2 regions of the Staphylococcus gallinarum genome follow, and region 2 is predicted to be linked to the other one. Evidence: riboswitches for the same ligand, from Rfam matches in the RefSeq annotation. Region 2 holds a riboswitch; the other holds the start of a gene.
The links. A riboswitch is a leader RNA that binds a small molecule or an ion and turns the genes downstream of it on or off. The one in region 2 is predicted to bind FMN.
Positions count from the first base shown of each region.

Region 1: it holds a riboswitch for FMN, as region 2 does, so the genes downstream of both, ribD (bifunctional diaminohydroxyphosphoribosylaminopyrimidine deaminase/5-amino-6-(5-phosphoribosylamino)uracil reductase RibD) here and JN168_RS06840 (ECF transporter S component) in region 2, are expected to answer to the same signal.

Region 1 covers NZ_CP069082.1:1,141,953-1,154,571, reverse strand. Annotated here, with positions in the region: gene JN168_RS05435 (proline dehydrogenase family protein) at 1-309, shown strand, start outside; gene ribH (6,7-dimethyl-8-ribityllumazine synthase) at 499-960, opposite strand; gene ribB (3,4-dihydroxy-2-butanone-4-phosphate synthase) at 974-2,158, opposite strand; gene ribE (riboflavin synthase) at 2,170-2,805, opposite strand; gene ribD (bifunctional diaminohydroxyphosphoribosylaminopyrimidine deaminase/5-amino-6-(5-phosphoribosylamino)uracil reductase RibD) at 2,813-3,856, opposite strand; FMN riboswitch at 4,021-4,152, opposite strand; gene JN168_RS05410 (FAD/NAD(P)-binding protein) at 4,406-5,866, opposite strand; gene JN168_RS05405 (osmoprotectant ABC transporter substrate-binding protein) at 6,043-6,969, shown strand; gene sagB (peptidoglycan release complex glucosaminidase SagB) at 7,438-8,289, opposite strand; gene JN168_RS05395 (hypothetical protein) at 8,456-8,677, opposite strand; gene JN168_RS05390 (sigma-70 family RNA polymerase sigma factor) at 8,899-9,363, shown strand; gene JN168_RS05385 (competence protein ComK) at 9,379-9,801, shown strand; gene JN168_RS05380 (hypothetical protein) at 9,808-10,257, opposite strand; gene JN168_RS05375 (transaldolase) at 10,609-11,322, opposite strand; gene JN168_RS05370 (hypothetical protein) at 11,609-11,914, shown strand; gene crcB (fluoride efflux transporter CrcB) at 11,980-12,345, shown strand; gene JN168_RS05360 (fluoride efflux transporter FluC) at 12,342-12,619, shown strand, end outside.
Region 2 covers NZ_CP069082.1:1,445,744-1,458,362, forward strand. Annotated here, with positions in the region: gene JN168_RS06810 (DUF309 domain-containing protein) at 1-61, opposite strand, end outside; gene JN168_RS06815 (segregation and condensation protein A) at 154-885, shown strand; gene scpB (SMC-Scp complex subunit ScpB) at 878-1,420, shown strand; gene JN168_RS06825 (pseudouridine synthase) at 1,413-2,150, shown strand; gene JN168_RS06830 (response regulator transcription factor) at 2,288-3,013, shown strand; gene JN168_RS06835 (ATP-binding protein) at 2,997-4,757, shown strand; FMN riboswitch at 5,043-5,174, shown strand; gene JN168_RS06840 (ECF transporter S component) at 5,241-5,786, shown strand; gene JN168_RS06845 (ferredoxin) at 5,930-6,178, opposite strand; gene JN168_RS06850 (helix-turn-helix domain-containing protein) at 6,288-7,250, shown strand; gene JN168_RS06855 (RecQ family ATP-dependent DNA helicase) at 7,240-8,619, shown strand; gene JN168_RS06860 (LysM peptidoglycan-binding domain-containing protein) at 8,770-10,581, shown strand; gene ypdA (bacillithiol disulfide reductase YpdA) at 10,868-11,854, shown strand.

The sequences.
Region 1 (12,619 bases), 300 kb from region 2:
ATCTTACAATTTATTAAGGATAATAATATACCTAAACATCGATATGAATTCCAAATGTTATATGGATTTAGAACTGAATTAGCTGAAGAAATCGCTAAAGATGGCTATAATTTCTGTATTTATGTACCATTTGGTGATGATTGGTTTGGTTATTTCATGAGACGCTTAGCGGAAAGACCACAAAACCTTAATTTAATGTTCAAAGAATTTACAAAACCTGAAGTGCTTAAAAAGGCTGGTATTGTTGCAGCAGGTGTAACAGCTTTAGGTGCAACTATTGCACTTTTCAAAAAGTTCACTTCAAAATAACACAGTATTAAAGTGATTTTGTAACTACAATAAATAAACATGGATGATGCATTATGAAAGTACTTCACAATGTCTAAACCATTAAAATAAAAAACAGTAATCTAAGTCATAGCCTAGATTACTGTTTTTTATTTCCTTAAAGTTGAATTGACAGTCAATTGAACAATGACATTTATTAAAAGCTATAACTTAATTAATAGATTTTAATAAGTTTGCCATTTCAATTGCACTAACTGCAGCTTCTGAACCTTTATTACCTGCTTTTGTACCCGCACGTTCAACTGCTTGTTCAATATTTTCAGTAGTTAAAATACCAAATATAACTGGTGTATCCGATACATCATTTGCTTTAGAAACACCCTTCGCCACTTCATTACAAACATAATCGTAATGTGTCGTCGCACCACGAATAACACAACCTAAAGTAATAATTGCATCATATTCATTTTTTTGTGCTAATTTTTTAGCAACTAACGGAATTTCAAATGCACCTGGCACATAAGCAACATCAATATTCTCTGCTGCCACTTCATGACGTACGAGTGTATCTTTCGCACCATCTAACAAACGATTTGTAATAAAATCATTAAACCTACTTACAACTACTGCTACCTTTAAATCAGAACCTATTAATTTACCTTCAAAATTCATATCAAATTTCCTCCTATATTAAATGACCCATTTTTACTTTTTTTGTATCCATATAATCTTGATTATATTTGTTTGTTGGTACAACAAGCTCAATTCTTTGTGCAATCTGAACACCATAGTTTTGTAAACTTTCAAATTTCTTAGGGTTATTGCTCAATAAATTGACTTGCTCAATACCAAAGTATTTTAAAATTTGTGCAGCATCGGCATAATCTCTTAAATCTTCTTCAAAACCTAGAGCAATATTAGCTGTTACTGTATCATAACCTTGCTCAATTAATTCATACGCTTTTAATTTATTAATTAATCCAATACCTCTTCCTTCTTGTGGTAAATACAAGATTACACCGCCGTGTTCACTTATATATTTCATTGATGCCTCAAGTTGTTCACCACAATCACATCTTTGGCTATGGAATATATCACCTGTGACACATGATGAGTGAATACGAACATTTTCTGTTTTTCTAATATCTCCACTGACAATTGCTACAAGTTCTTCATCACTGTGATTCGTTGTAAAGCCATACATATCAAAGTTGCCAAATTGTGTTGGCATTTTCACTTTTGCCTTAGCTTCGATTGAAGTATCATTATTATTTTTACGATAACGCTCTAAATCTTCAATAGAAATCATAACCAACTGATGCGTTTCTTTAAATGCTTCAAGTTCATCACCCTTAGCCATAGTCCCGTCATCATTCATAATTTCACAAATCAATGCCGCTGGTTTGGCACCTGTTAATTTGGCTAAATCAACAGAAGCTTCTGTATGGCCTCTTCTTGCTAATACACCATTATCCTGTGCAATTAAAGGGAACAAATGTCCCGGTTTATTAAAGTCATTTGCTTGAGCATTCTCTGCGATTAAAGCTCTTGCAGTCATCATTCTTTCGTCTGCACTGATGCCCGTCGTTGTATTAACATGATCCACACTAACGGTAAATTGAGTACCATAAATATCTGAATTATGATTAACCATTGGTGCTAATTCCAATTTATCAGCTATTTGTTTACTTATGGGAGCACATATTAAGCCTCTACCAAAAGTAGCCATAAAATTAACCGTATTATCATCCATCCATTCAGTTACTGCTACAAGATCGCCTTCATTTTCTCTATTTTCATCATCTACTACTATTACACTTTTACCTTCTTTTAAAGCTTGTAGCGCATCCTCTATTTTATCTAATTTCATATATAGCCCTCCTAAAATCCAAACGCTTTAAGTTTGTCAGACGTTAATCCTGAATCAGTTGATTCCATTATTCTTTCAACATATTTGAATAACATATCTGTTTCAATGTGGACTGGATCACCAACACGTTTATCATTCAGTATCGTCGATTTTCTAGTTTCTGGAATAAGATGAATATCAAATTCCGTATCCTTTAATTTAAAAATCGTTAAACTTACACCGTCTACCGTAATAGACCCTTGTTGCACCATTTGCTTAATTAAATTTGAGTTATTGGGTTTGATTGTTACTATTTTTGAATTATCTGAAGCTTGTATTCTTGTAATCTTTGCTACTTCATCGACGTGACCAAGCACGAAATGTCCACCAAAACGACCTTGTCCGCTCATAGCCCTTTCCAAATTAACTTCTTGTGCTTGGTTTAACTGATTTAAATACGTTTTATTTTCAGTACCTTTTATTACTTGTACAGAAAATGAATGATCATCAAATCCAACGACTGTTAAACATGCGCCGTTCACACTAATAGAATCGCCGATATGCATATCTGCCAATATCGTTTTACAGCCGATTGTTAAATTAACCACAGATTGTTGTGTCGATATTTTATTTATTGTACCTACTTCTTCAACGATACCTGTAAACATACTGATTTCACTTCTTTCGCAATTCTAATTTAATATTTTGCTCAAGCAAATTGGAATTCACAATTTCAAATTGTGGTACATCAGCTAAATCAACAACTTGCTCTGTGTGGAAGAATTGATTGTGACCTGAACCACCTATTAATTTCGGGGCATAATATATGATAAGTTCATTGATAAATTCTGTTTGTAAGAATGTAGTAGTTAAGGTCGGACCTGCTTCAACGAGTAATCGACCGACACCTCTTGCATACAAATCTTTTAATATATTTTCAATTGAGCAATGTTCTAATTGCGTAACTGTTATTTGCTCGTGTTTACTTTCTAATTGTTTATTTTCTGTATAAATCCAAATTGCTGTAGATGGATCTTTAAATATATCTAGTGACATATCTATCTCACCAGTTTTTGATAAAATGACTCGAATAGGATCTTTACCATTTTCAATACGTGTTGTGTATTGTGGATTATCCGCTTCTAAAGTTCCTCTACCTGTTATTACTGCATCATGTTGATGACGTAATTTAAAGACATCTTGCTTTACTGCTTTATTTGTAATCCATTTACTTTCTCCAAAGTCTGTCGCTTGTTTACCATCTAAACTGCAGGATACTTTAACAGTAACTTGTGGTAAACCTTTGCTTTTAGCTTCAAAGAAATCTCTATATAGCAGTGCAGCATCTTCATTAGGTCTATATTCTACTTCGATGCCTGCCTCTTTCAAAAATACATCACCATTTGAAGGTAGTGTCGTATCTTTCACTGCATACACCACTTTCTTCAAACCATGCTCAATAATTTTATTAACACATGGTGGCGTCGAACCATAGTGTGTACATGGTTCTAGTGAGATATAAATCGTCCCACCTTCTGCAGCATCTTGTGCCATATCTAAGGCTTGTACTTCGGCGTGTTTATCGCCTTTCTTCAGATGTGCACCTAAACCTACGATGCGTCCATCATTTACTACAACAGAACCGACAGGTGGATTTAATCCTGTTTGTCCATCTACCATCTTCGCTAATTCAATTGCGTAATTTAAATATTGACTCAAGCTAATCACCTCTAAAAAATAAAAAACACCTGAAATCGTACATTTCAGGTGTGGGATATATGCGTTATAACATTATAAACTTAGATTTAAATACACTTATCCAAAAATAGAAATAAGTGAATGCTAAATAAAACACTACATTAGTGCCTTTTATTAGTTATACGTTATTCTTTCTCCCATCCAGACTATACTGTCGGCTCTAGATTTTCACTAGATCAGCCACATTTGAAAACAAATGCAGGTCGCAGGCTTAATTTACTGCCGGTTGGGAATTTCACCCTGCCCCGAAAGAATATATGAAATTGTAAATTGCTGTTTGAGTCAAGCAACTTTAATTAAGTTACAAGAACATAATACTACAATAATTCAAAAATAACAATTCTTATTACTTAAGTCGGCTTTATTTTTTTGAATTTCGTCATTTTATAACTATTAAAAAGCCCGTCAAATCAACTTCATCATCATTTGCAATTATAAAAAAATTATTATACTTTTTATATTTATTCATTAAAATCAAAATACATGACATAGTAATAACGTACTTTGCATTTAATTTTCCAACAATCTATGAATAATACCAGTCGCTTGTCTTACAATCATAGTCACACCATTTCTAGATTGATTGATACCATTAGTAAGCTGTCCTAATGCAAACATATTTTGTAACGTACCATATCTAGGGCTTATGACTTGGTTGGTTTCTGCTACAATTTGAATACCACCTAATGGGTGCGCTTGTATGACCTGCCTATTTTCTAAATTAATAACAAGTTGATCATCACTATCAAGGTCTTTAAGTTGCGTCTTAGAACCTGTGGCATTAATCACTATATCAAAGTAATCATCACCATGATTTGCATATGTCAATTTAAACTGATGGTTGTTATATTCAATATTTTCTAAACCATCATAAATTCTTATTTGTTCATTTTCTATATGCTCAATCAATAATTTAGCTGTTCTAGGTGGCATTGGATTGGAATTTGCTTTCAATATGGGTTGATATTGTTCTAAGAAGCGCTTTTGATCATTCCTATTGAAACTGTTCCAAATCCAATTTAAATTTTCCTTTATTAACTCAAGTATACTTTGAAACTTACCTAAGTCTTCTGCATGTTCTAGATCATATTTCAAATCTTCGACAGGATTACCAACTTTTCGATGCACCAAAGTTTCCACTGGTATTTCATAAATGGCACATTCTTTTAAAAATAGTGCCATCGCATCATCCAATGGTACATTCCCAAAATTTTCTGCTTTTAGTTCATTAAATTTTTTAGGGGTTAAATATTGGAATGTGATTTCTGGCATCTCACCTCTAACACTTGGTAATTCACCTTTACGACTGGCTACAGTAATTGGTAAATTGATGTGATGTTCGGTAACATAACGAATAACATCTAAACTCGCTAAACCAGTTCCTATGATAGCGATATTATCAGTATCTTTCACATTGTCTAATGTATGGTAAGTTGGGTATGGTGTGTGAATATAACCTGGTTTTCCTTTTAATTGATATGGATCATGATATGATAATGTTCCGACCGTTAAAAAGACAATGTCATAGGTCTTGCAATGCTCCATATCATTTGATGTACAGACATGATATAACACATCCGTCTCACCGATATTTGATTCAATGAACACTTCAGCAACTTCTTCCTTTATGAGAGTTACATTAGCATTGGCATTATTAATTTTATCCACAAAAGCCTTCATATAATGACCAAACACAAATCTCGGTAAATATTCAGGATTTGAAAACTTAAATTTTGATTGCGCCTGATACCAATCAAAGAATTCACGCTTATTATCTAAATTCAACGACATCTGTTCGGCAGGTAAGTTGATAAGTAATTGATCACTATCATTTTGAAATGGTACACCTTGCCCCATATTTATAGGATTATCATATGCATCAATTTGCATATCTTGAAAGCGTCTTGATTTAGACAATTCTTTTAGTACTGTGACACCCGCAGTTCCCATTCCTATTATTGCAATTCTCATAGTTACCCTCCACCTATTCAATTAATTATATATATTATAACAATCTACCGGATCTAATAACATTTTAATGTATTACTATTACTTCAAAAGCTAAGTTACCCTTTTATATTAAATATGTTAATCTTAAAATAATAACAATTATATTTTTTGATATTTCAAATTTAAAGGGGAAAGTCATGAATTTCATCAAGCATATTCTATTATTATGTATAGGTAGCCTTATTTTTGTATCCGGTTGCGACTTACCAGGTTTAGGTGGTAGCCAAACGAACAAGTCTGTAAAAATATCAGCTCTCGCCACGAGTGAGTCACAAATTATGGCATATATGCTAAAAGACTTAATCGAACACGATACGAAAGGCAAAATTCAAGGTTCAATTATTAACAATTTAGGTTCAGCAACAATTCAACATAACGCTTTGCTAAAGGGTGATGCAGATATATCAAGTACACGCTATACTGGAACTGATTTAACTGGCGTCTTAAAACAAAAACCTATTACAGATTCTAAAAAAGCAATGCACATTACGCAAAACGGTTTCGACAAAAAATTCGATCAAACGTTCTTTAATTCTTATGGTTTTGAAAATACATTCGCATTTATGGTTACCAAAGAGACAGCACAAAAATATCATCTACATAAAGTATCAGATCTAGAAAAAGTAAAAAATCAAGTTAAGGTGGGCACAGATACAACGTGGATAAAACGTGGTGGCGATGGTTACGAACCATTTAAAGTTCACTATGGATTTGGATTTAACAATTTAAAACCGATGCAAATCGGTTTGGTCTATGATGCACTCAAAAACAAAAAATTAGATGTTGCACTGGGGTATACCACTGATGGCAGAATTGCAGCTTATGATTTAGTCGTACTAAAGGATGATAAAAATTTCTTCCCTCCATACGATGCTAGTGCAGTTGCACCTAATAAACTTTTATCTAAGCATCCAGAAATTAAACGCTCAATCAATAAATTAGACAACAAAATCAACACAAAAGAAATGCAAAAATTAAATTATGAAGCTGACGGTGAAGGTAAAGAACCAGCAATTGTAGCACAAGATTTTTTAAAGAAGCACAATTATTTTGATAAAAAATAATTTTTCGCTTATGATGATGGCACTAACTAAAAAAGCAAGTTACGCATATAAAAAGGAAGTGAACTTATGAAGTTTATGTTAAAAGTGTTTGTTTCTTCATTAATGATGTTCATATTATTAAGTCAAAAAAACAAAGCTAAGTAAAATTAATTCGCCCTATTCAAATGATTGAAGTTAACAAAAATAATAAATTCAGATTAGCTATGAAAATGTCTATGCCGATAGACTTTTCATAGCTTTTTATAGTTGTAAAGAAACGCTAATATTTACTAAATTTCATTTTGTATTGTTGGCTCGCTTTCCTAGGGGACAGCTTCAGCCTGTAGTCTTCAGCTCGTCCTGTTCCCTCAGGAGTCTCGCCATAATACTTTTACAAATTTTTAATCGTACATATAAAAAAGCCCTTAACTGAATAACTACAATCAGTTAAGGGCTCTTTTAATAATACATTAATAATGATATATTCACTTATTTTCTATGCTTTTCATCATCTTTATAAACAAAATATTTAAAGTATTTACCTTCAGTTTTCATATCTTTGTAGAAATTGGCCATAATACTAGCATTACTTTCGGCCCATTTTATATCCGTGGCATATTGATGTTCACCAGGATTTTTCGGATTCCATCTCATGCTATATAAAGTATTTTGATCTTTGTTAGATAAGAAATGACTATGAATGAAGTCGGCACCACCACTAATCGCTTTTTCAGGTGTATCCCAACCGTGTTTTTTAGCATATTCTGAACCCGTTTTAATCGGATCCTCATCCAATGCCCCGACACCAAAGAAGTTATAATATTTCTTGCCATCAATTTCTACGCCACTTGCTAATTCACTTTTAGCAGATCCTGTTTCTAAAAGTGCATGCGAAATCAAATATACTTCATTTACATGTTTCTCTTTCGCTGCATTAATAAATGCATCCGTATGTTTTAATAGCGTTGGATTATCAAACAACATACGTTTAATTCTGTTTTTATCTATTCCTTGATAACGATCTAATTCTAAAAATTGATATTTTTGTGTATCGCTATCTATAAATTTATTACTATCCATGGCATCTTTTATTTCAGTTGAAGACGCATCTCTCCAAGTCTTATTATCTTTGCTTGACACTTGTTGACTTGTATAATTATCAATTTGCTTTTTAGCTGCTTTATCTAAAGTCACTTTTAGATTTTCAACACTTTCTTGTTTATTAACTGATTTAAAGAATATTTGATCTGAAATCATTGAAAAAACAATGACTGCAGCCACGCCTAAAACTACCAATAATCCTATTATTGATAACAAAGACCCTTTTTTATGCTTCGTCATGTTCACACCTCATAGGTAATAATTGAAATTTTAGCCCTATCATCGTGCAAAAAACAAATAAGTTAAGGCTATCCGATAATAGATTTTAACACTAAATAGTTGAACAGACAATTTTATACATTGGTTGTTACATATTCATAAAAAAAGTAATGAAATTTTAATTTCATTACTCTTGACTTTTATATTCCATAATAATAAAACTCATCGCTTGTGATCTATTTTTATAAAAATATCGGTTAAGATCAATTGTTCCCTCAATCTCACCATCTCGATATTTCATTTCTTTAGAAACATTATTTATCATTACAAAATCGGATTTATCTTTTATCCTATCTAAATCATTATGCTTAGCAAAAAAATGCTCTAAATTTAAATGTGCGTAATCCATATAAACCTCCTGAATATAGTCCGAAGTTAACATTATACTTTAAAATGCAGTATTTTTAAGTTGAATACGCTTTTGTGTCATTAAACTTAAAATTTAACTATCTACGACTACTATTTAACACCTATTATTAATATTTAGCAAATGAAAATTTTTATTTTCATTTATAAAATATGTCCATCCGGAAATACTTGTTATATATATAACTTTGGAGTAAAAATTGAATGATTGAATCAAAACTAACAGAGTATAATTATATTATAGCTACATTGTTAAATAAGTACCATATAAAGTACAATTATGATGAATTTGCACAATTGTTATTTATACGCATGTGGGAGTTAATCCAAGAATACAATCCCAACCAACAAATGTCGTTAAAAACATTTCTATTTACCCGCTTGAACTTTTACCTCATCGATCTATTCCGCTCAATTAAAAAAACTGAACCCATCGACTTTAATACGATTACGCTCGATAGTCAAATACATGAAAGTTCACTAGAACAACTTTCTTGCTACAACCATTTTCTTACCACTTTGTCCCGTAAAGAACAATATTGGTTAAAGCTCAAATTAGCAGGATACAAACAAAAAGAATTAGCAAAATTTTTAAATTGTTCTATTTCAACATTAAAGAACTATCAAAAAAGTATCAAAATAAAATATTTATCTTACTATACCAAATAAAGAGGTTATCAAAACATGAAAATGAATATAAAATTATTGTATTTTAAAACATATATATCAGCACAAATACTTACACTCTGCCACTTTTCAACACACCATTTCCTCTATCCCGCTACAATGGACAAAACACTGCGTTACTTTTTCGAAACACAACAATTATCCATCCCCTTGCAAACTAAAAAAGCAAAACAGACTCTGAACATTAGAAAATTCTTACCTTTATACATAAATAGTGAAACAATTTTATTCCCTTTAACTACGAAACGTTCAGCAATCCAATACTATATCAATGCAATGGCTATAACCGGATTAAAGTCATTACAATATGGTACAGTCATTTATTTTGAAAATACTAAATATATAGAAGTTACAATTCCATATACTTTTGTATACAAAAAATGGCAAGAAAGTATTTCGCTTTCCCACCATTCATATTAATTACTCTTATAAATCTTTATTATGTTTATATTCAAGCAGTTTCTTCGTAAAGTAAGCAGTCACTTGCTTTATTGCATACAAACAAAGAATGATTAATAGTATTGACCCTACTAGTGTTAATAGAACGACTGCAGTGGATAGCTGTACTTCTGGTTTAATAAAGTATTGAACAGAAGACAAACTTGCTAAAAAGCCAAATAAAAACAGACCTAGTAACACTATATATGTAACTAATATACCAATTAACATCACAAATAATTGTGTCGTTGAAGTTACCTTTTCCTTAAATATATAAGATTTTAAAAATTGATTTGAAAATGCGATTGGCCGATTTAATTCACCAGATTCATCACTGTCTATCTTCGCTTGTAATACTTCATCTAATATTCGCTTCTCTTTCTTATTTAAAAACCACAATTGCTTTTTTACTTTTTGTTTAAAAATATTTACTTTCATTTTTTATACTCCTTTAGCATGTCACGCGCTAATAGCTACAATGTTTTAAAAATTAAAACTACAATGATTAATTATATATTAATTCATAAACTTGCATAGTATAAATTTGAATTTTTTATAAATATTCACACAATAGCTAATGAATCGACCTAATAAATCAATTAATTTTATGGCATGTATTTTTACAATTAAGAACCCTTATAACATTGCATCATGTTATAAGGGGTCACTATATTATTACAAAGTATCAAAGCTAGTCATATATTCGGACTCATCTGCCCTTTTTCTGCTCTTTTTATTTTTTAAAAGAACAAAAAACCCTATAAACATTGAGTTTATAGGGGATATTGATTATAAAATTGATAAACCTGAAGATTGGATATCTTTTGCAAAGCCTTTAACTGTGTCAACAGATAATTCGTCGATATCTCTACCTAAGTTTGTGTTAACTTTTTTAACTACATCAGCTGGACAAGTAATAATATCAGCACCAACTTCATCAGCTTGAATAACATTAATTACTTCACGACAGCTTGCCCATAATAATTTAACGCCATCTTTACTATGCGTAATTTCTGCTGATTCTTTCATTAATGGTAATGGATCTACACCTGTATCAGCAATACGGCCAGCAAATACTGAAACATATGTTGGTACACCTTCAGTAACAGCTTCAGTAATTTCTTTAACTTGATCTAAAGTATAAACAGCAGTTACATTTAAACGAACATTGTCTGCTGATAATTTTTTAATTAGAGAAATTGTTGATTCACCTTTTGTGTTTACAACTGGAATTTTAACAAATACGTTTTCACCATATTGTTTTAAAATTTCAGCTTCTTTTTCCATAGTTTCTAAGTCATCTGCAAATACTTCAAATGAAATAGAGGCATCTGGAATTTCACGTACAGCTTCTTCAGCAAATGCTTTATAGTCTGTTACGCCAGCCTTAGCCATTAAGCTAGGGTTAGTTGTAAAACCATCAACTTGTTTATTTTTATAAGCAGCTTTCATTTCTTCAATATCTGCACCATCTGCAAACACTTCAACATTTAATTTTGCCATTAAAAATTCCTCCTGACTAAAATAAATAACTCTATAAAGAATTATTTTTATAACGGTTATTAACCATTCAACTCATTTATACCACCATTTAACATGAAATTCTAATTTTTTGCTTAAATTGTCAAAATTTTTAGAGTAGAATTTTACAAATTACAGTAGTAAATTTGCCTCAATAGTAAGATTTTCATCATAATAAAAATCTTGCTTTTTCTTTTAATTGTAAATTTAGTTAATTTTATGTAAAAATATGGTATCATTATTAGATGAATTGCACTAGGAGGTAAATATGGCACGTTCAAAACTTTATTTTTATTTATCTAGTTTATTGATTATTATCAGTTTTTATTTTAATACTAGAAATCCTCTTCTAAATATGCACTTTAATTCTATAATTAAACTAATTTTTGTTTGTAGTATTATAAATGCTGTTATTTTAATAATTTCTATTATTTTTGCAGATAAATCGATTAAACATTCTCAAGACAAATCAGATTGGATTAGAAAAGCGAGTAAAATATTACCGTTTGTATTACTCATCGTAATTATCATTCATATCCTTTCTTCGCTTTCAACATTTGGTATTATTTTCTAAATTATGCTACAAAAGGTAAAATACTTTTGTAGTATTTTATTTTATTGAGAGGAAGCGTATAAATGATGCAATATCTATTTATTTTTATTGGTGGCTCAATTGGAGCACTTTTAAGATATTGGTTTTCTTTTATGAATCCTGATAGTGGCTTTCCCACCGGTACTTTCATAACTAATATCATGGGTTCTTTTTTAATGGGATTGTTAGGTAGTTTAGCACTAAAATATTTCGCCAATAACGCACATTTAAAAAAAGGTATTACTACTGGCTTTATCGGAGCCTTTACCACCTTTTCTACTTTCCAATTTGAATTAGTATCTATGTTAGCGCACCAGTACTATTTATTATTAGTTATTTATGCGATTACGAGTTATATCATTGGGATTATAGTTTGTTATATCGGTGTGCGAATTGGAGGGAAGATAGCATGATCAATATTTTATTCGTAATGTTAGGTGGCGGTATCGGAGCAGTCATTAGAGGCTTTATTACAAATTATTGTGCTACTAAATTCACTTCCCCATTTCCAATTGCTACGCCATTCGTTAATATTATAGGTAGTTTCTTTATCGGCTTTATTATGGGAATGACTATACATACATCTTGGATACATCCATTGCTAATTATTGGTGTCCTAGGCGGATTAACCACTTTTTCTACTTTATCTTCTGAACTTGTAAAGATGTTAGTAGATAAACAAAATCT
Region 2 (12,619 bases):
ATAGAAAATAATGTTGCTTGGTATGAAATTGATAATAAAATTGTTGTAGTGCTTTTTCCATATAAGAACCGCTCCAAATTTAAATGTTTGTTATAAACATGCTATAATATTTTAGTGAAATACGCACTTAACTTGCTATATGAGGTAGATAAAATGTATGAAGTAAAATTAGATGCTTTCAATGGACCATTGGATTTATTATTGCATCTTATTCAAAAATTCGAAATAGATATTTATGATATTCCAATGAAAGCATTAACAGAACAATACATGCAATATATTCACGCCATGAATTCATTAGAAATTAATGTTGCTAGTGAATATTTAGTGATGGCCTCTGAATTATTAATGATAAAAAGTAAAATGCTTTTACCACAGCCTGAAGCAGATGAATCATTAGAAGACGATCCGCGTGATGATTTAGTAGGTCGTTTAATTGAGTACCAAAATTATAAAGAATACACTGAATTGCTCAATGATAAAAAGGTAAATCGGGCTGCATTCTACTCTAAACACCCTACAGACTTATCACATTTAGAAACAAATGAATTAATGAGTTCGGATAACACCATTGATTTAACCGAACTGATAATTGCTTATCAAAAGGTCAAAAACCGTGTCGAATTTAACACACCAAAAACAGTCGAAATAAAGAAAGAAACCTTTACGATTCAACAAGCAACCACACAGGTTCATGAAAGACTGCAACAACAACAATCATTCAACTTCTTCAGTCTATTTAATTTCTCAGAACCAATTGAAATGGTAGTAACCCATTTCTTAGCAATATTGGAAATGTCTAAATCTGGTATAGTCAATATTGAACAACAAAAAAGTTTTGAAGATATCAACATATTAAGAGGAGTCAACTATGGCATTGGATAATCAAGGTATATTAGAAGCATTACTCTACACTGCTGGAGATGAAGGTTTAGAAGAGAAGCAACTGCTTGAAATATTAGACATTTCACTAAGTGAGTTACAAACTTTAATTAATAACTACCACTCAGAAGGTCTTGTCATTCAACATTTCGGACAAACTTATGTATTAACAACGAAAAAAGAAGCAGCTGAATATATTGAAGCACTTGTAGAACATAAGTCTAATATGAAACTATCTCAAGCCGCAATGGAAGCACTATCCATAATCGCCTATAACCAACCACTCTCAAGAAGTGATATTGAAATGATTAGAGGTATTAATTCCGATGGTGCAGTTAAAACATTGATCGCAAGAGGTTTAATCGAAGCAAAAGACGAAAAAGATTCAAGAAGTCAGCAACTATATACAACCGAACTATTTTTAAATGTATTTGGAATTGAACATTTAGATGATTTACCGACTACTGATGAAGAGGACGAAGAAATCGAAGCATTTTTCAGTAATTTGGTAAATCAAAAAGGAGAAAATAATGAGTAAAGAATTAGAGAGATTACAAAAACGTATAGCTAACAGTGGTTATACATCAAGAAGAAAAGCTGAAACACTTATCAGTGAAGGTAAGGTTAAAGTAAATGGTGAAGTCGTAACGGAATTAGGTACGAAAGTGAAAAATTCAGATACAATTGAAGTAGAAGGTATTAAATTAGAGCAAGAAGACAAACTGTATATTTTATTCTACAAACCATCGCAAGTGATTACGAGTGTATCTGATGATAGAGGAAGAAAGGTAGTAACCGATTACTTCAAACAAATTGAAACAAGAATATATCCTGTTGGCAGATTAGATTATGATACATCAGGTTTACTGCTATTAACGAATGATGGTGAGTTTACAAATTTAATGACACACCCTAGATACAAGATCAAGAAAAAGTATGTTGCAAAATTAAAAGGTTACTTAATGCGAGAAGAGGTAAAAGCATTAGAGCAAGGTATTGAATTAGAGGATGGTAAAACACAACCTGCAATTGTAAAAGTAAAAAACCAAGATAAAGAAAAGAACTCAACTTTAGTTGAAATAACGATTACTGAAGGTAGAAATAGACAAGTTCGTCGTATGTTCGAACATTTTGGACATCAAGTTAGTAAATTACAACGAATTGAATTTGGTCCATTAAATTTGAAAGGGCTTAATGCAGGTGAAGGTCGTGTTTTAACTCCGCACGAAGTAAAAGTCATTCGTCAAATTGCTGAACACGGTAAATAAACTTTGAAATATTTTTGACAAAATAATTCGAATGAGAAAAAATTCACAAACTTTTCGTTCATTTGTACTTTTCAAAGTTAACCTATGCTATAATTGTGAATGTATTGGAAAGTAAGCAGTGTGGGAGGTACATACGTATGTCAAATGAAATTTTAATCGTAGATGATGAGGATCGAATTAGAAGATTACTTAAATTATATTTAGAAAGAGAATCTTTTGAAATACATGAAGCTAAAGACGGTAGTGAAGCGTATCATATGGCAATGGAACATGATTATGCATGTATATTACTAGATTTAATGTTGCCTGAAATGGATGGTATTGTTGTTGCTTCTAAACTAAGAGAGCATAAAGATACACCAATTATTATGTTAACAGCCAAAGGCGAAGAAACAAATCGTGTTGAAGGTTTTGAATCAGGTGCAGACGATTACATTGTTAAACCTTTTTCACCAAGAGAAGTTGTGTTACGTGTAAAAGCATTACTAAGAAGAACACAGGTCGCACATACAGAACAGAGCGAACCACATGCGCGTGATTTGATAGAATTTGATCATTTAGTTATCGACAATGATGCTCATAGAGTGCTTGCAGATGAGAGCCAAGTAAACTTAACACCTAAAGAGTATGAATTATTAATATTTTTAGCGAAAACACCTAATAAAGTATTTGATAGAGAACAACTGTTAAAAGAAGTGTGGCATTATGAGTTTTATGGAGACTTACGTACCGTAGATACTCATGTTAAACGCTTAAGAGAAAAGTTAAATCGCGTTTCTGAAGAGGCTGCTCAGATGATTCAAACTGTTTGGGGAGTAGGTTATAAGTTTGAAGTTAAATCAAATGATGAACCGACTCAATAATGTAGTCATAAAACTGTGGTTAACTATAATATTTATAGTAACGACAGTTTTAATTTTACTTAGCGCAGCCTTAATCACATTTATCCAATCATACTTCACACAGGAAACAGAAGATTCTTTACTCAAAGATGCTAAACGTATTAGTGAATTAGTAGCAAGCTCTGATAATAAAGCAACCGCGATTGAACACAGTCGTAAGTTGATTGAAGGCCCTGTTGGTCTCATTATAATGAATGATAAAAACAGTCAAAATAGTAAGTATGGCAATACTAAACAAAAGATGTTAAATGAAATCAAACAAAATAAAGACTATGATGACGTATTTAATAAAGGAAAGAAAATTTCGGAACACGTTAATGTAAAAATTAATGATCAACAACATACTTATGTATTAATTGGATATCCTTCAAAGAATTTAAGCGATGTTAAACAAGATGAATACGGTGGTGTCTTTATTTATCAAGATTTAAAAACCATCGAAGATACTAATAATTTAATCACGGTTATTATTTTAATTATTGCCATTATTTTCTTAGCAATTACAACGATATTTGCTTTTTTCCTTTCTTCTCGTATTACGAAACCTCTAAGAAATCTACGGTCTCAAGCATTGAGAGTTTCAAAAGGACAATATGCGCAAGTTGAACCCGTAAATTCAAAGGATGAAATTGGAGAATTATCTCGTGCCTTTAATACGATGAGTTCTGAAATCCAACAACATATCGATGCACTGTCATCTTCTAAGAACATTAGGGATAGTTTAATCAACTCCATGGTTGAAGGTGTATTAGGATACAACGATAAGAAGGAAGTTATTTTATCTAACCAAATGGCTCAAAATACATTACAACTTTTAGATGAGTATTCATTAGAAAAGCTTGATGAACAAACAGAATTAACTTTTAAGAACAAACATACACAGTTTGAAGAATATGAAATTAATACTAGATATTTTGTAATCATTACTAGTTATATAGAGCAAATTCAACCAGATGGACGAAGTGGTATCGTGGCCATCATAAGAGATATGACCAATGAACATAATATTGATCAAATGAAGAAAGATTTTATAGCAAATGTTTCACATGAATTACGTACACCCATTTCTTTATTGCAAGGATATACAGAATCAATCGTTGATGGTATTGTTACTGAACCCGAAGAGATCCATGAATCCTTGAGCATCGTCTTAGATGAGACGAAACGTTTAAACAGACTGGTTAATGAACTCTTAAATGTTGCTAGAATGGATGCAGAAGGGTTAAGTGTTGAACGAGAAATCCAACCTATTGATCCGTTGTTAAATAAGATGCAATTGAAATATCAACAACAAGCTGCAGACTTAGAACTAACCATGAAATTAAATCCAATTTCTAATGGAGCGCTCTGGTATTATGATTCTGATAGAATTGAACAAGTGCTTACGAATCTGATTGATAATGCATGTCGATATACAGAACCAGGAGATACAATAACCGTCGATATTGCTGAAAATGATCATGACAACTTGTTATATATTACCGATACAGGAACGGGTATTGCTCCCGAACATTTAGAGCAAGTCTTTGATCGTTTTTACAAAGTAGATGCAGCACGTAAAAGAGGTAAGCAAGGTACCGGACTTGGACTATTTATATGTCGAATGATTATCGATGAACATGAAGGTAAGATACTTGTAAAAAGTGAACTCGGTCAAGGTACAACATTTATTATTCGCTTACCGAAACCACCAACTAGAGATTAAAGGAATAAGTCATTGATGATTTTATGTGTAACGTCAAAAATGATTATAATAATCATCTAACTAAATAAGGTGAAGCGCCTCCGATTTATACAATTTAATGTGTAAGGCGGAGGTGTTTTTTGTGATTATAGCTTTAAAATATAAATTGAAATCATTTTACATCGCTATTTAGTACTGTGTGTAAAATTTAATTTTATATTGCTGGTAAATTAGCACTAAATACTGTAAACAATATCATTGTCTTTATCTGAGTTATACGCTATGATATATTTATAAAATTTAAATGTTCATCTTCGGGGTAGGGTGTAATTCCCAACCGGCAGTAATATAAGCCTGCGACCTATTTATTGTTCAATAAATAGCTGATCTAGTGTGAATCTAGAGCCGACAGTATAGTCTGGATGGGAGAAGATGGAGGGTTAATTTGTTGTGCAATTAAATCCTCCTATTCTGAGTAAGATGAATGGAAGGAGATAATTGAATATGCAACAACAAACCAAACGTCTAATAACGATTAGCATGTTAAGTGCGGTAGCTTTTATATTAATGTTTATCAAGTTCCCGTTACCATTTTTACCACCATATCTAACATTAGACTTTAGTGATGTACCGGCACTTCTTGCAACATTTACATTAGGACCCATTGCTGGCATCATCGTTGAATTTATTAAAAATTTATTGAATTTTTTATTCAATGTAGGGGATCCAATAGGACCGTTGGCCAATTTTTTAGCAGCCACAAGTTTTATACTTACTGCGTTTTATGTTGCTAAAAATAAAAATAACGCTAAATCATTAGTTACTGGTTTAGCTGTAGCAACCTTAATAATGACACTAGTATTAAGCATTTTGAATTATTTTGTGTTGTTACCACTCTATGGCATGATTATGAATTTATCAGATGTTTTTGGTAATTTGAAAATAATTATAGTATCAGGTGTTATACCTTTCAATATTATTAAAGGTATTGTTATTTCAATTATATTTATCTTATTATACAAACGCTTGAATAGTGTTTTACCGAGATAACAAATTGCGCTAACATACACTAACGTATCAATAAATAGTGACAAATAAAATTTTGTTTTCATATAACAAAAGCGCATGTTTAAGTTAATTTAAACATGCGCTTTTCCTATAATAAGGTTAAAATATAATTCGTCACTTAAAATCTATTCAAATTTCAGTGCGTCCCCATCAAAAGATTCTTCTTCAATTTTAATTGAATCAGTAGGACATCCCTCTAATGCATCTTCCATATCTTCATATAATTCTTCAGGCACTTCAGCAGTACCTTGGTTGTCATCAAGTATTACAAAAGCAATACCTTCATCATCATAGTCATATATATCAGGGGCAGCAGCACCACAAGCACCACATGCAATGCAAGTATCCATATCGACAATAGTATATTTAGCCATTTTCTTCGCCTCCTTTGACAAAAATGCTACAATAAAATCACAATTAATATTGTAAGCACTGTACTTATTTTTTTCAATGTTTTCGTTTTAATTAATTAGGGGAGTAAACATGCAAAATTTATTTCATTTCATCCAACAAAATACACACCATTATAAAACCGAAAAAAGCATATATAATATTATCATAGGCAAAAAATCACATCAAACCTTTTTTGATGCATGTAGCCAACAATTACTATCATTATATCATAGCTTACCTAATATCCAGTATCCGTCATTCGAGCGATATTATAATCTGAGCCAATCAGAAATAGAAACAACATTAAACGTACGCGTACATCCAAGATATACATTTGATAGTCTCGTTAATACGTTTCAAGCAATACAATTATTAACACAAACGATTTCACAATTACAGCATAAGGATAGTCAATTTATCCCTCTCACTCAACAGCAAACTATACATAAACGTGTTAAATATGTATATAAATATCTTAAAGAGGCAAACCTCGAACAAGATTTTATTGCAGAACTTCATATGTTATTCGAAGCTATTCATAAAGAAAACCAAGGGACTTACATTCATTACTACTTACAAGGGTTTGAAGATAGCATGTACACTAGACAGCAAGTTAGTTTAATAGAAGGTTTGCCACAAGAATTATTATTTGAATTAGAATTAAACGATTTAGTTGTAATGATGTTTCAAATTGAAGATAATCAACGTTACCCTATTTTGCATCAGTTAATTGTGTTACCTACGCTATTACATAAAACAGATTTATCTTTTGAAGGCTTAAAAAAAGGACTAACTATGGATGATTTGGCACAACATCAACAAGTTAAAATTAATACAATTGAAGACCATGTCTTAGAATTGTTTATAAAGGGATATTTATCAAATTATAAAGCGTTTCTAAAGGATGATTTAAATTCTGATTTTCTAAATTATTATATACAGCATAAGGATGAAAGATTGCGGAACTATAAAGAACGATTCCCGTCATTAAGTTACTTTACAATCAAGCTTATCATTGTAGGCATAGAAAGAGGTGAGCTACATGCTGATTGACGAACTGAAACATTGGTTTGGATTTGAAACATTTAAGCCTGGACAAGAAGCAATTATTAAAAGCGTACTAAACCAACAAGATACATTAGGTATATTACCAACTGGTAGTGGTAAAAGTCTGTGTTATCAATTACCTACATATATTAAACAACAACCTACATTAATTATTTCACCACTTATTTCGTTAATGGATGACCAAGTTATGCAACTTAAAGCACATGGTGAACATAAAGTGAGTTGTATTCATTCTGGTATGGATGAAGATGAACGTTCAGCAAATATCAAAAATCTAAAGCAAAGTCGTTTTATCTTCTTAAGCCCTGAATTTATACTCCAACCCCATAATTTCAAACTCATTAAACATATTAACTTTGGTCTTATTGTTTTAGATGAAGCCCACTGTTTGTCAGAATGGGGCTATGATTTCAGACCACATTATGCACTTATAGGAAAAATCATTCAACAATTTACTAACGTTTCTATATTAGGATTAACAGCGACAGCACCACCACATCTATTATCTGATTTGAACCAAATGTTACGTACTCAATTCAATGTAGTTAAAACAAGTATGAATAGAGACAATATTTCACTACACCATCAAAATTTTGCAGATGATGAAGAAAAACTCAAATGGTTGCTGCCAACATTAGAACAATCTGGACCGACAATTATCTATGTTTCATCAAAAAAAGTCTGTTTATCATTAGCTCAAGAAATTTATCAACAAGGCTTTTTAACAGGTATTTATCACGGTGATCTATCCTATCAGGAACGGCAAACGGTTCAACATCAATTTCTTAATAACGATATTCCTATCATTGTTGCTACAAGTGCATTTGGAATGGGAATAAACAAAAAAGATATTCGTACAATCATTCACTTTCATCTTTCAACTAGTCCGTCGAATTATTTACAAGAGATTGGTCGTGCTGGGAGAGATGGCAAACAAAGTCAAGCCATCAGTTTATATCAACCAGATGATAGTTTCTTACTTGAAACACTGTTATTTACTGATATTATAACTAATGAAGATGTTAATGCATTTGAATTAGGTATGGATTTAATACCTTATAAAAAAGAAATTATTGAAATTTTAAGTAGTTATTATACATTTAATGAATTACGACATATATTTGAAAATACTTACCAACGTAAAAGAAATGGTTATATCAGAATGTTGGGTTATAAGAATTTAGATCAGTGTAGACGCGCATATCTTATGGAATTTTTTGGTGAATTTGTGAATAAACGACCTGAAAAATGTTGTGATAATGATGCTGATATTGAATTAATAAAAATATTTAATCGCAAAAAAGTAAAACGTAAAATTGATTATAATGAAAAATTAAAAAATTTGTTCAAATAGATAGACAATTACTTTACTTAACATTTTCAAACAAGCTATAATACAACTTATAATGACATAAATATTGTAGTTTTCTTAAAATAGGTATACATATTTACGTTTGATTAGGGTAAAACAGTATATACTTAATATATAAATAAAGGAAGGATGATGAATTTGTCTAACAACAACTTTAAAGATGATTTTGAGAAAAATCGTCAATCAATTGATCCAAATGAACACCTAGACAAAACAAATGAATCTGTTGACGCTTCTGTTGACAATGCAAAAGAAGAAGTATCCGACAAAAACAATGAGCAATTCCCTCCAAGAAATGCTCAAAGAAGACAACGTAGACGAGATACAGCAACAAATCAAAATAAAGGGGAACAATCTGATCAACAACAAGAGCAACAACTTGATCAAGAACAACACCTTAATGACCAAAACAAATCATCATCAGACTTTAACCAGTCACAAGATCATGATGATCATTCACGAGACAATAATATCTATCAAGAAACTTCTGATGAACAACATCGTAACAATCAATATGACAAATCAAATAACGACTTAAAGCAACAAGAAAATCATGACAGAAGTGACGTAAACACTCGTAAAGATGATACTGATTTATCACATCAAGATAAAGATGCAGCTGACAAGCGAACTGCAGATGATAAACATAATGGTAAAGGGTTTGCCATTGCTGGTGGCGCAGCAGCTGGTGCAGGTGCAGGTGCTTATGCTGCAAATAAACACAACAACGACAAGCATTCTTCGAAAGAACAGCATGTTGATGATCAAAATGATACTACAAATCGTGAGCAAGACGCTACACAGACAGGTGGTACTACTGCTGGTGCTGGCACAGGCTCATATGCTGCAAATAAGGATGATGCTGATAATAGAGTCAATGATCCAGAGCATAATAAAAATAACAAGGAACAACATGAGCAAAATGAATCAGCCGATTCAAAAGATGGTTCCAAGAAAAAAGGCGCTGCTATTGCTGGTGGTGCTGCTGCAGCGGGCGCAGGTGCAGGTGCTTATGCTGCTAGCAAATCAAACAAAGATAAAAACGCAGAAAGTAACACTGCAGACAATAAATCAAACGAATCACAATCAAAAGAACAACATAATGAAGAAAAGAACAACGGTAAATCCAAGAAAAAAGGTGCCGCAGTTGCTGGTGGTGCTGCTGCAGCGGGTGCTGGTGGCGCCGCAGCAGCTTCAAAAGCAAGTGGTTCCGGTTCTAATGGAAATGGCGGAAACAATCATCAAAATAATAGTAATAATAACGATGATTACAAACGTAAAAAGAAAAAAGGCGGCTTATTAGGTAAATTATTACCAATTTTAGCAGCAATCTTAATTTTGGCGGCAATTGGTATTTTCGGTGGCATGGCCTTAACTGGAAATAATGATGATAAGAGTGCTAACGATGATAAAAAAGTAGCTGATAATAAAGACAAAGACGGAGATAAAGATAAAAAAGCTGATTCTGATAAAGATAAAGATAAGTCTAGCGATGACAAGTCTAAAAGTTCAGATGACAGTGAAAAATCATCTGGTGCGTCTGACGGCAGCGACTCTGACTCTGATCAAGCTACAAGTGATGCAGATTCATCTGACAACAGTAGTCAAAGCAGTAGTTCTGATCAAGCTACAAATGGTTCTGATTCTAGTGATCAAAGTGCTAGTGATAGTAACTCAAGTGGTGCAGCTACTGACCAAGGTCAATCTAGCTCTTCTAACAGCGATAATCAGTCAACAAGTGGCCAAAATAGTTCCCAAGATTCACAACAATCAACAAACACTTCAGGACAACGTACTCATGTTGTAAATGGTCAAAACTTATATAGAATTGCTATTCAATATTATGGTGAAGGAACACCTGAAAATGTCGAAAAAATAAGACAAGCTAACAACCTTTCAGGCAATGATATACACAATGGTCAACGTTTAGTAATTCCACAATAATAAAATTTTAAAGTGATACTAGCATTAATACACACGCTTTAAATAGGCGAGCTAATCTTATTCTTTGGATTAGCTCGCCTTAATTTATACATTGAAAATTTCCTGCTGCAATTAGTGACATTGGTATATGATTAACTACTTTAAGTTATTGTTTAAAAATATGTTTATCTTACAATTATATATTCTAAATTTAAATAGTTGATATATAGAAGTTTCAGTTTCTTTCATTTGGTTTTTTTATAACTACTGGTATAATATATGAGTGGTTAAAGGAGGACAATTACGTATGCAAACAGTCGAAAGTATCATCATAGGCGGAGGTCCTTGTGGACTAAGTGCCGCTATCGAACAAAAAAGAAAAGGTATCGAAACATTAGTTATTGAAAAAGGTAACGTCGTAAATGCAATTTACAATTATCCAACGCATCAAACATTCTTTTCATCAAGTGATAAATTAAGTATCGGAGACATTCCTTTTATTGTAGAAGACAGTAAACCTCATCGAAACCAAGCATTAGTATACTATAGAGAAGTTGTTAAACATCATCAATTGCGTATTAATGCTTTTGAAGAAGTCCTTACCGTTAAAAAGATTAATAATCGATTTACAATTACAACGACTAAAGATGTGTATCAATGTAGATTCTTAACAGTTGCTACAGGTTATTATGGACATCATAATACACTTGAAGTTGAAGGTGCAGAACTTTCAAAAGTTAAACATTATTTTAAAGAAGCGCACCCTTATTTTGATCAAAATGTGGTTATAATAGGAGGCAAAAACTCTGCAGTTGATGCGGCATTAGAACTTGAAAAAGCTGGTGCTAATGTTACAGTACTATATCGTGGTGAAGCTTATCCACAAGCAATAAAACCATGGATATTACCAAATTTTGAATCTTTAGTAAGAAATGAAAAAATCAATATGCACTTTAACGCTGAAGTTATAAAAATTAATGAAAACTCAATAGAATATAAGCAAGATGATCAAATATTCGAAATCCCTAATGATTATGTATTTGCGATGATTGGTTATCATCCAGATTATGACTTCTTAGAATCAATAGGGATTGAAATAAACACAAATGAATTTGGTACAGCACCCGTACACAATAAAGAAACCTACGAAACTAATGTAGAAAACTGCTATATTGCAGGTGTAATCGCTGCTGGTAATGATGCAAATACCATCTTTATTGAAAATGGAAAATACCACGGTGGCATAATTACACAAAGTATTTTAACTAAAAAGCAAACACCGCTTGAATCATAATAGATAGGACAATAAATATAAATAGATTCTGAGATGTAAAATCTTCGAACAAGTTTAAGAAGACAATTTCTATTGAAATAATATAGAAATTGTCTTTTTTATAATTATTAGAAGTAGTAGCACGATGATGTTGGTATTCATCAATATTCAGTTCCAAGGTTTGATAAAACAATTTCAATAATATATCATCAACTAACAATTAAGGGGATTCGTATTGTAGTTACCTTTGACAGTAAAGTTGAGTTGCAGTCTTTATACTTAAAATAGCTCATTTGTTTAGTTTATTTATAGTTAGTAAATGAACTAAAGGATCATTTTTGCCCATAGTATTTTAATATGAATTTATACACAGATACAAAGTATGTTAGCGAGACTCCTGTGAGAAGATGACGAACTAAAGACTACAGGATGTAACTGTCCCCTAGTAAAGCGATGTAACAATATGTAATATGAATGAAAATCTAGTAAATAAAATATTTTACATTTAATGATTGATATACCAACACAAACAAGACAAATTAAATACAAGAATTTAAATGTATATTACTGTAATAATCACTTATGAATTCAACGTATTTTTGCGAGACTCCCGAGGGAACAGGACAAGCTGAAGACTACAGGCTGAAGCTGTCCCCTAGGAAAGCGAGCCAATAATATATATAAACAAAAAAGCACTCAGATAAATTGAATTCAATCATCTGAGTGTTATTTTACCGAAATTCATATACAAGACTTTATTATTTATAAAACCTATTGATGAAATGC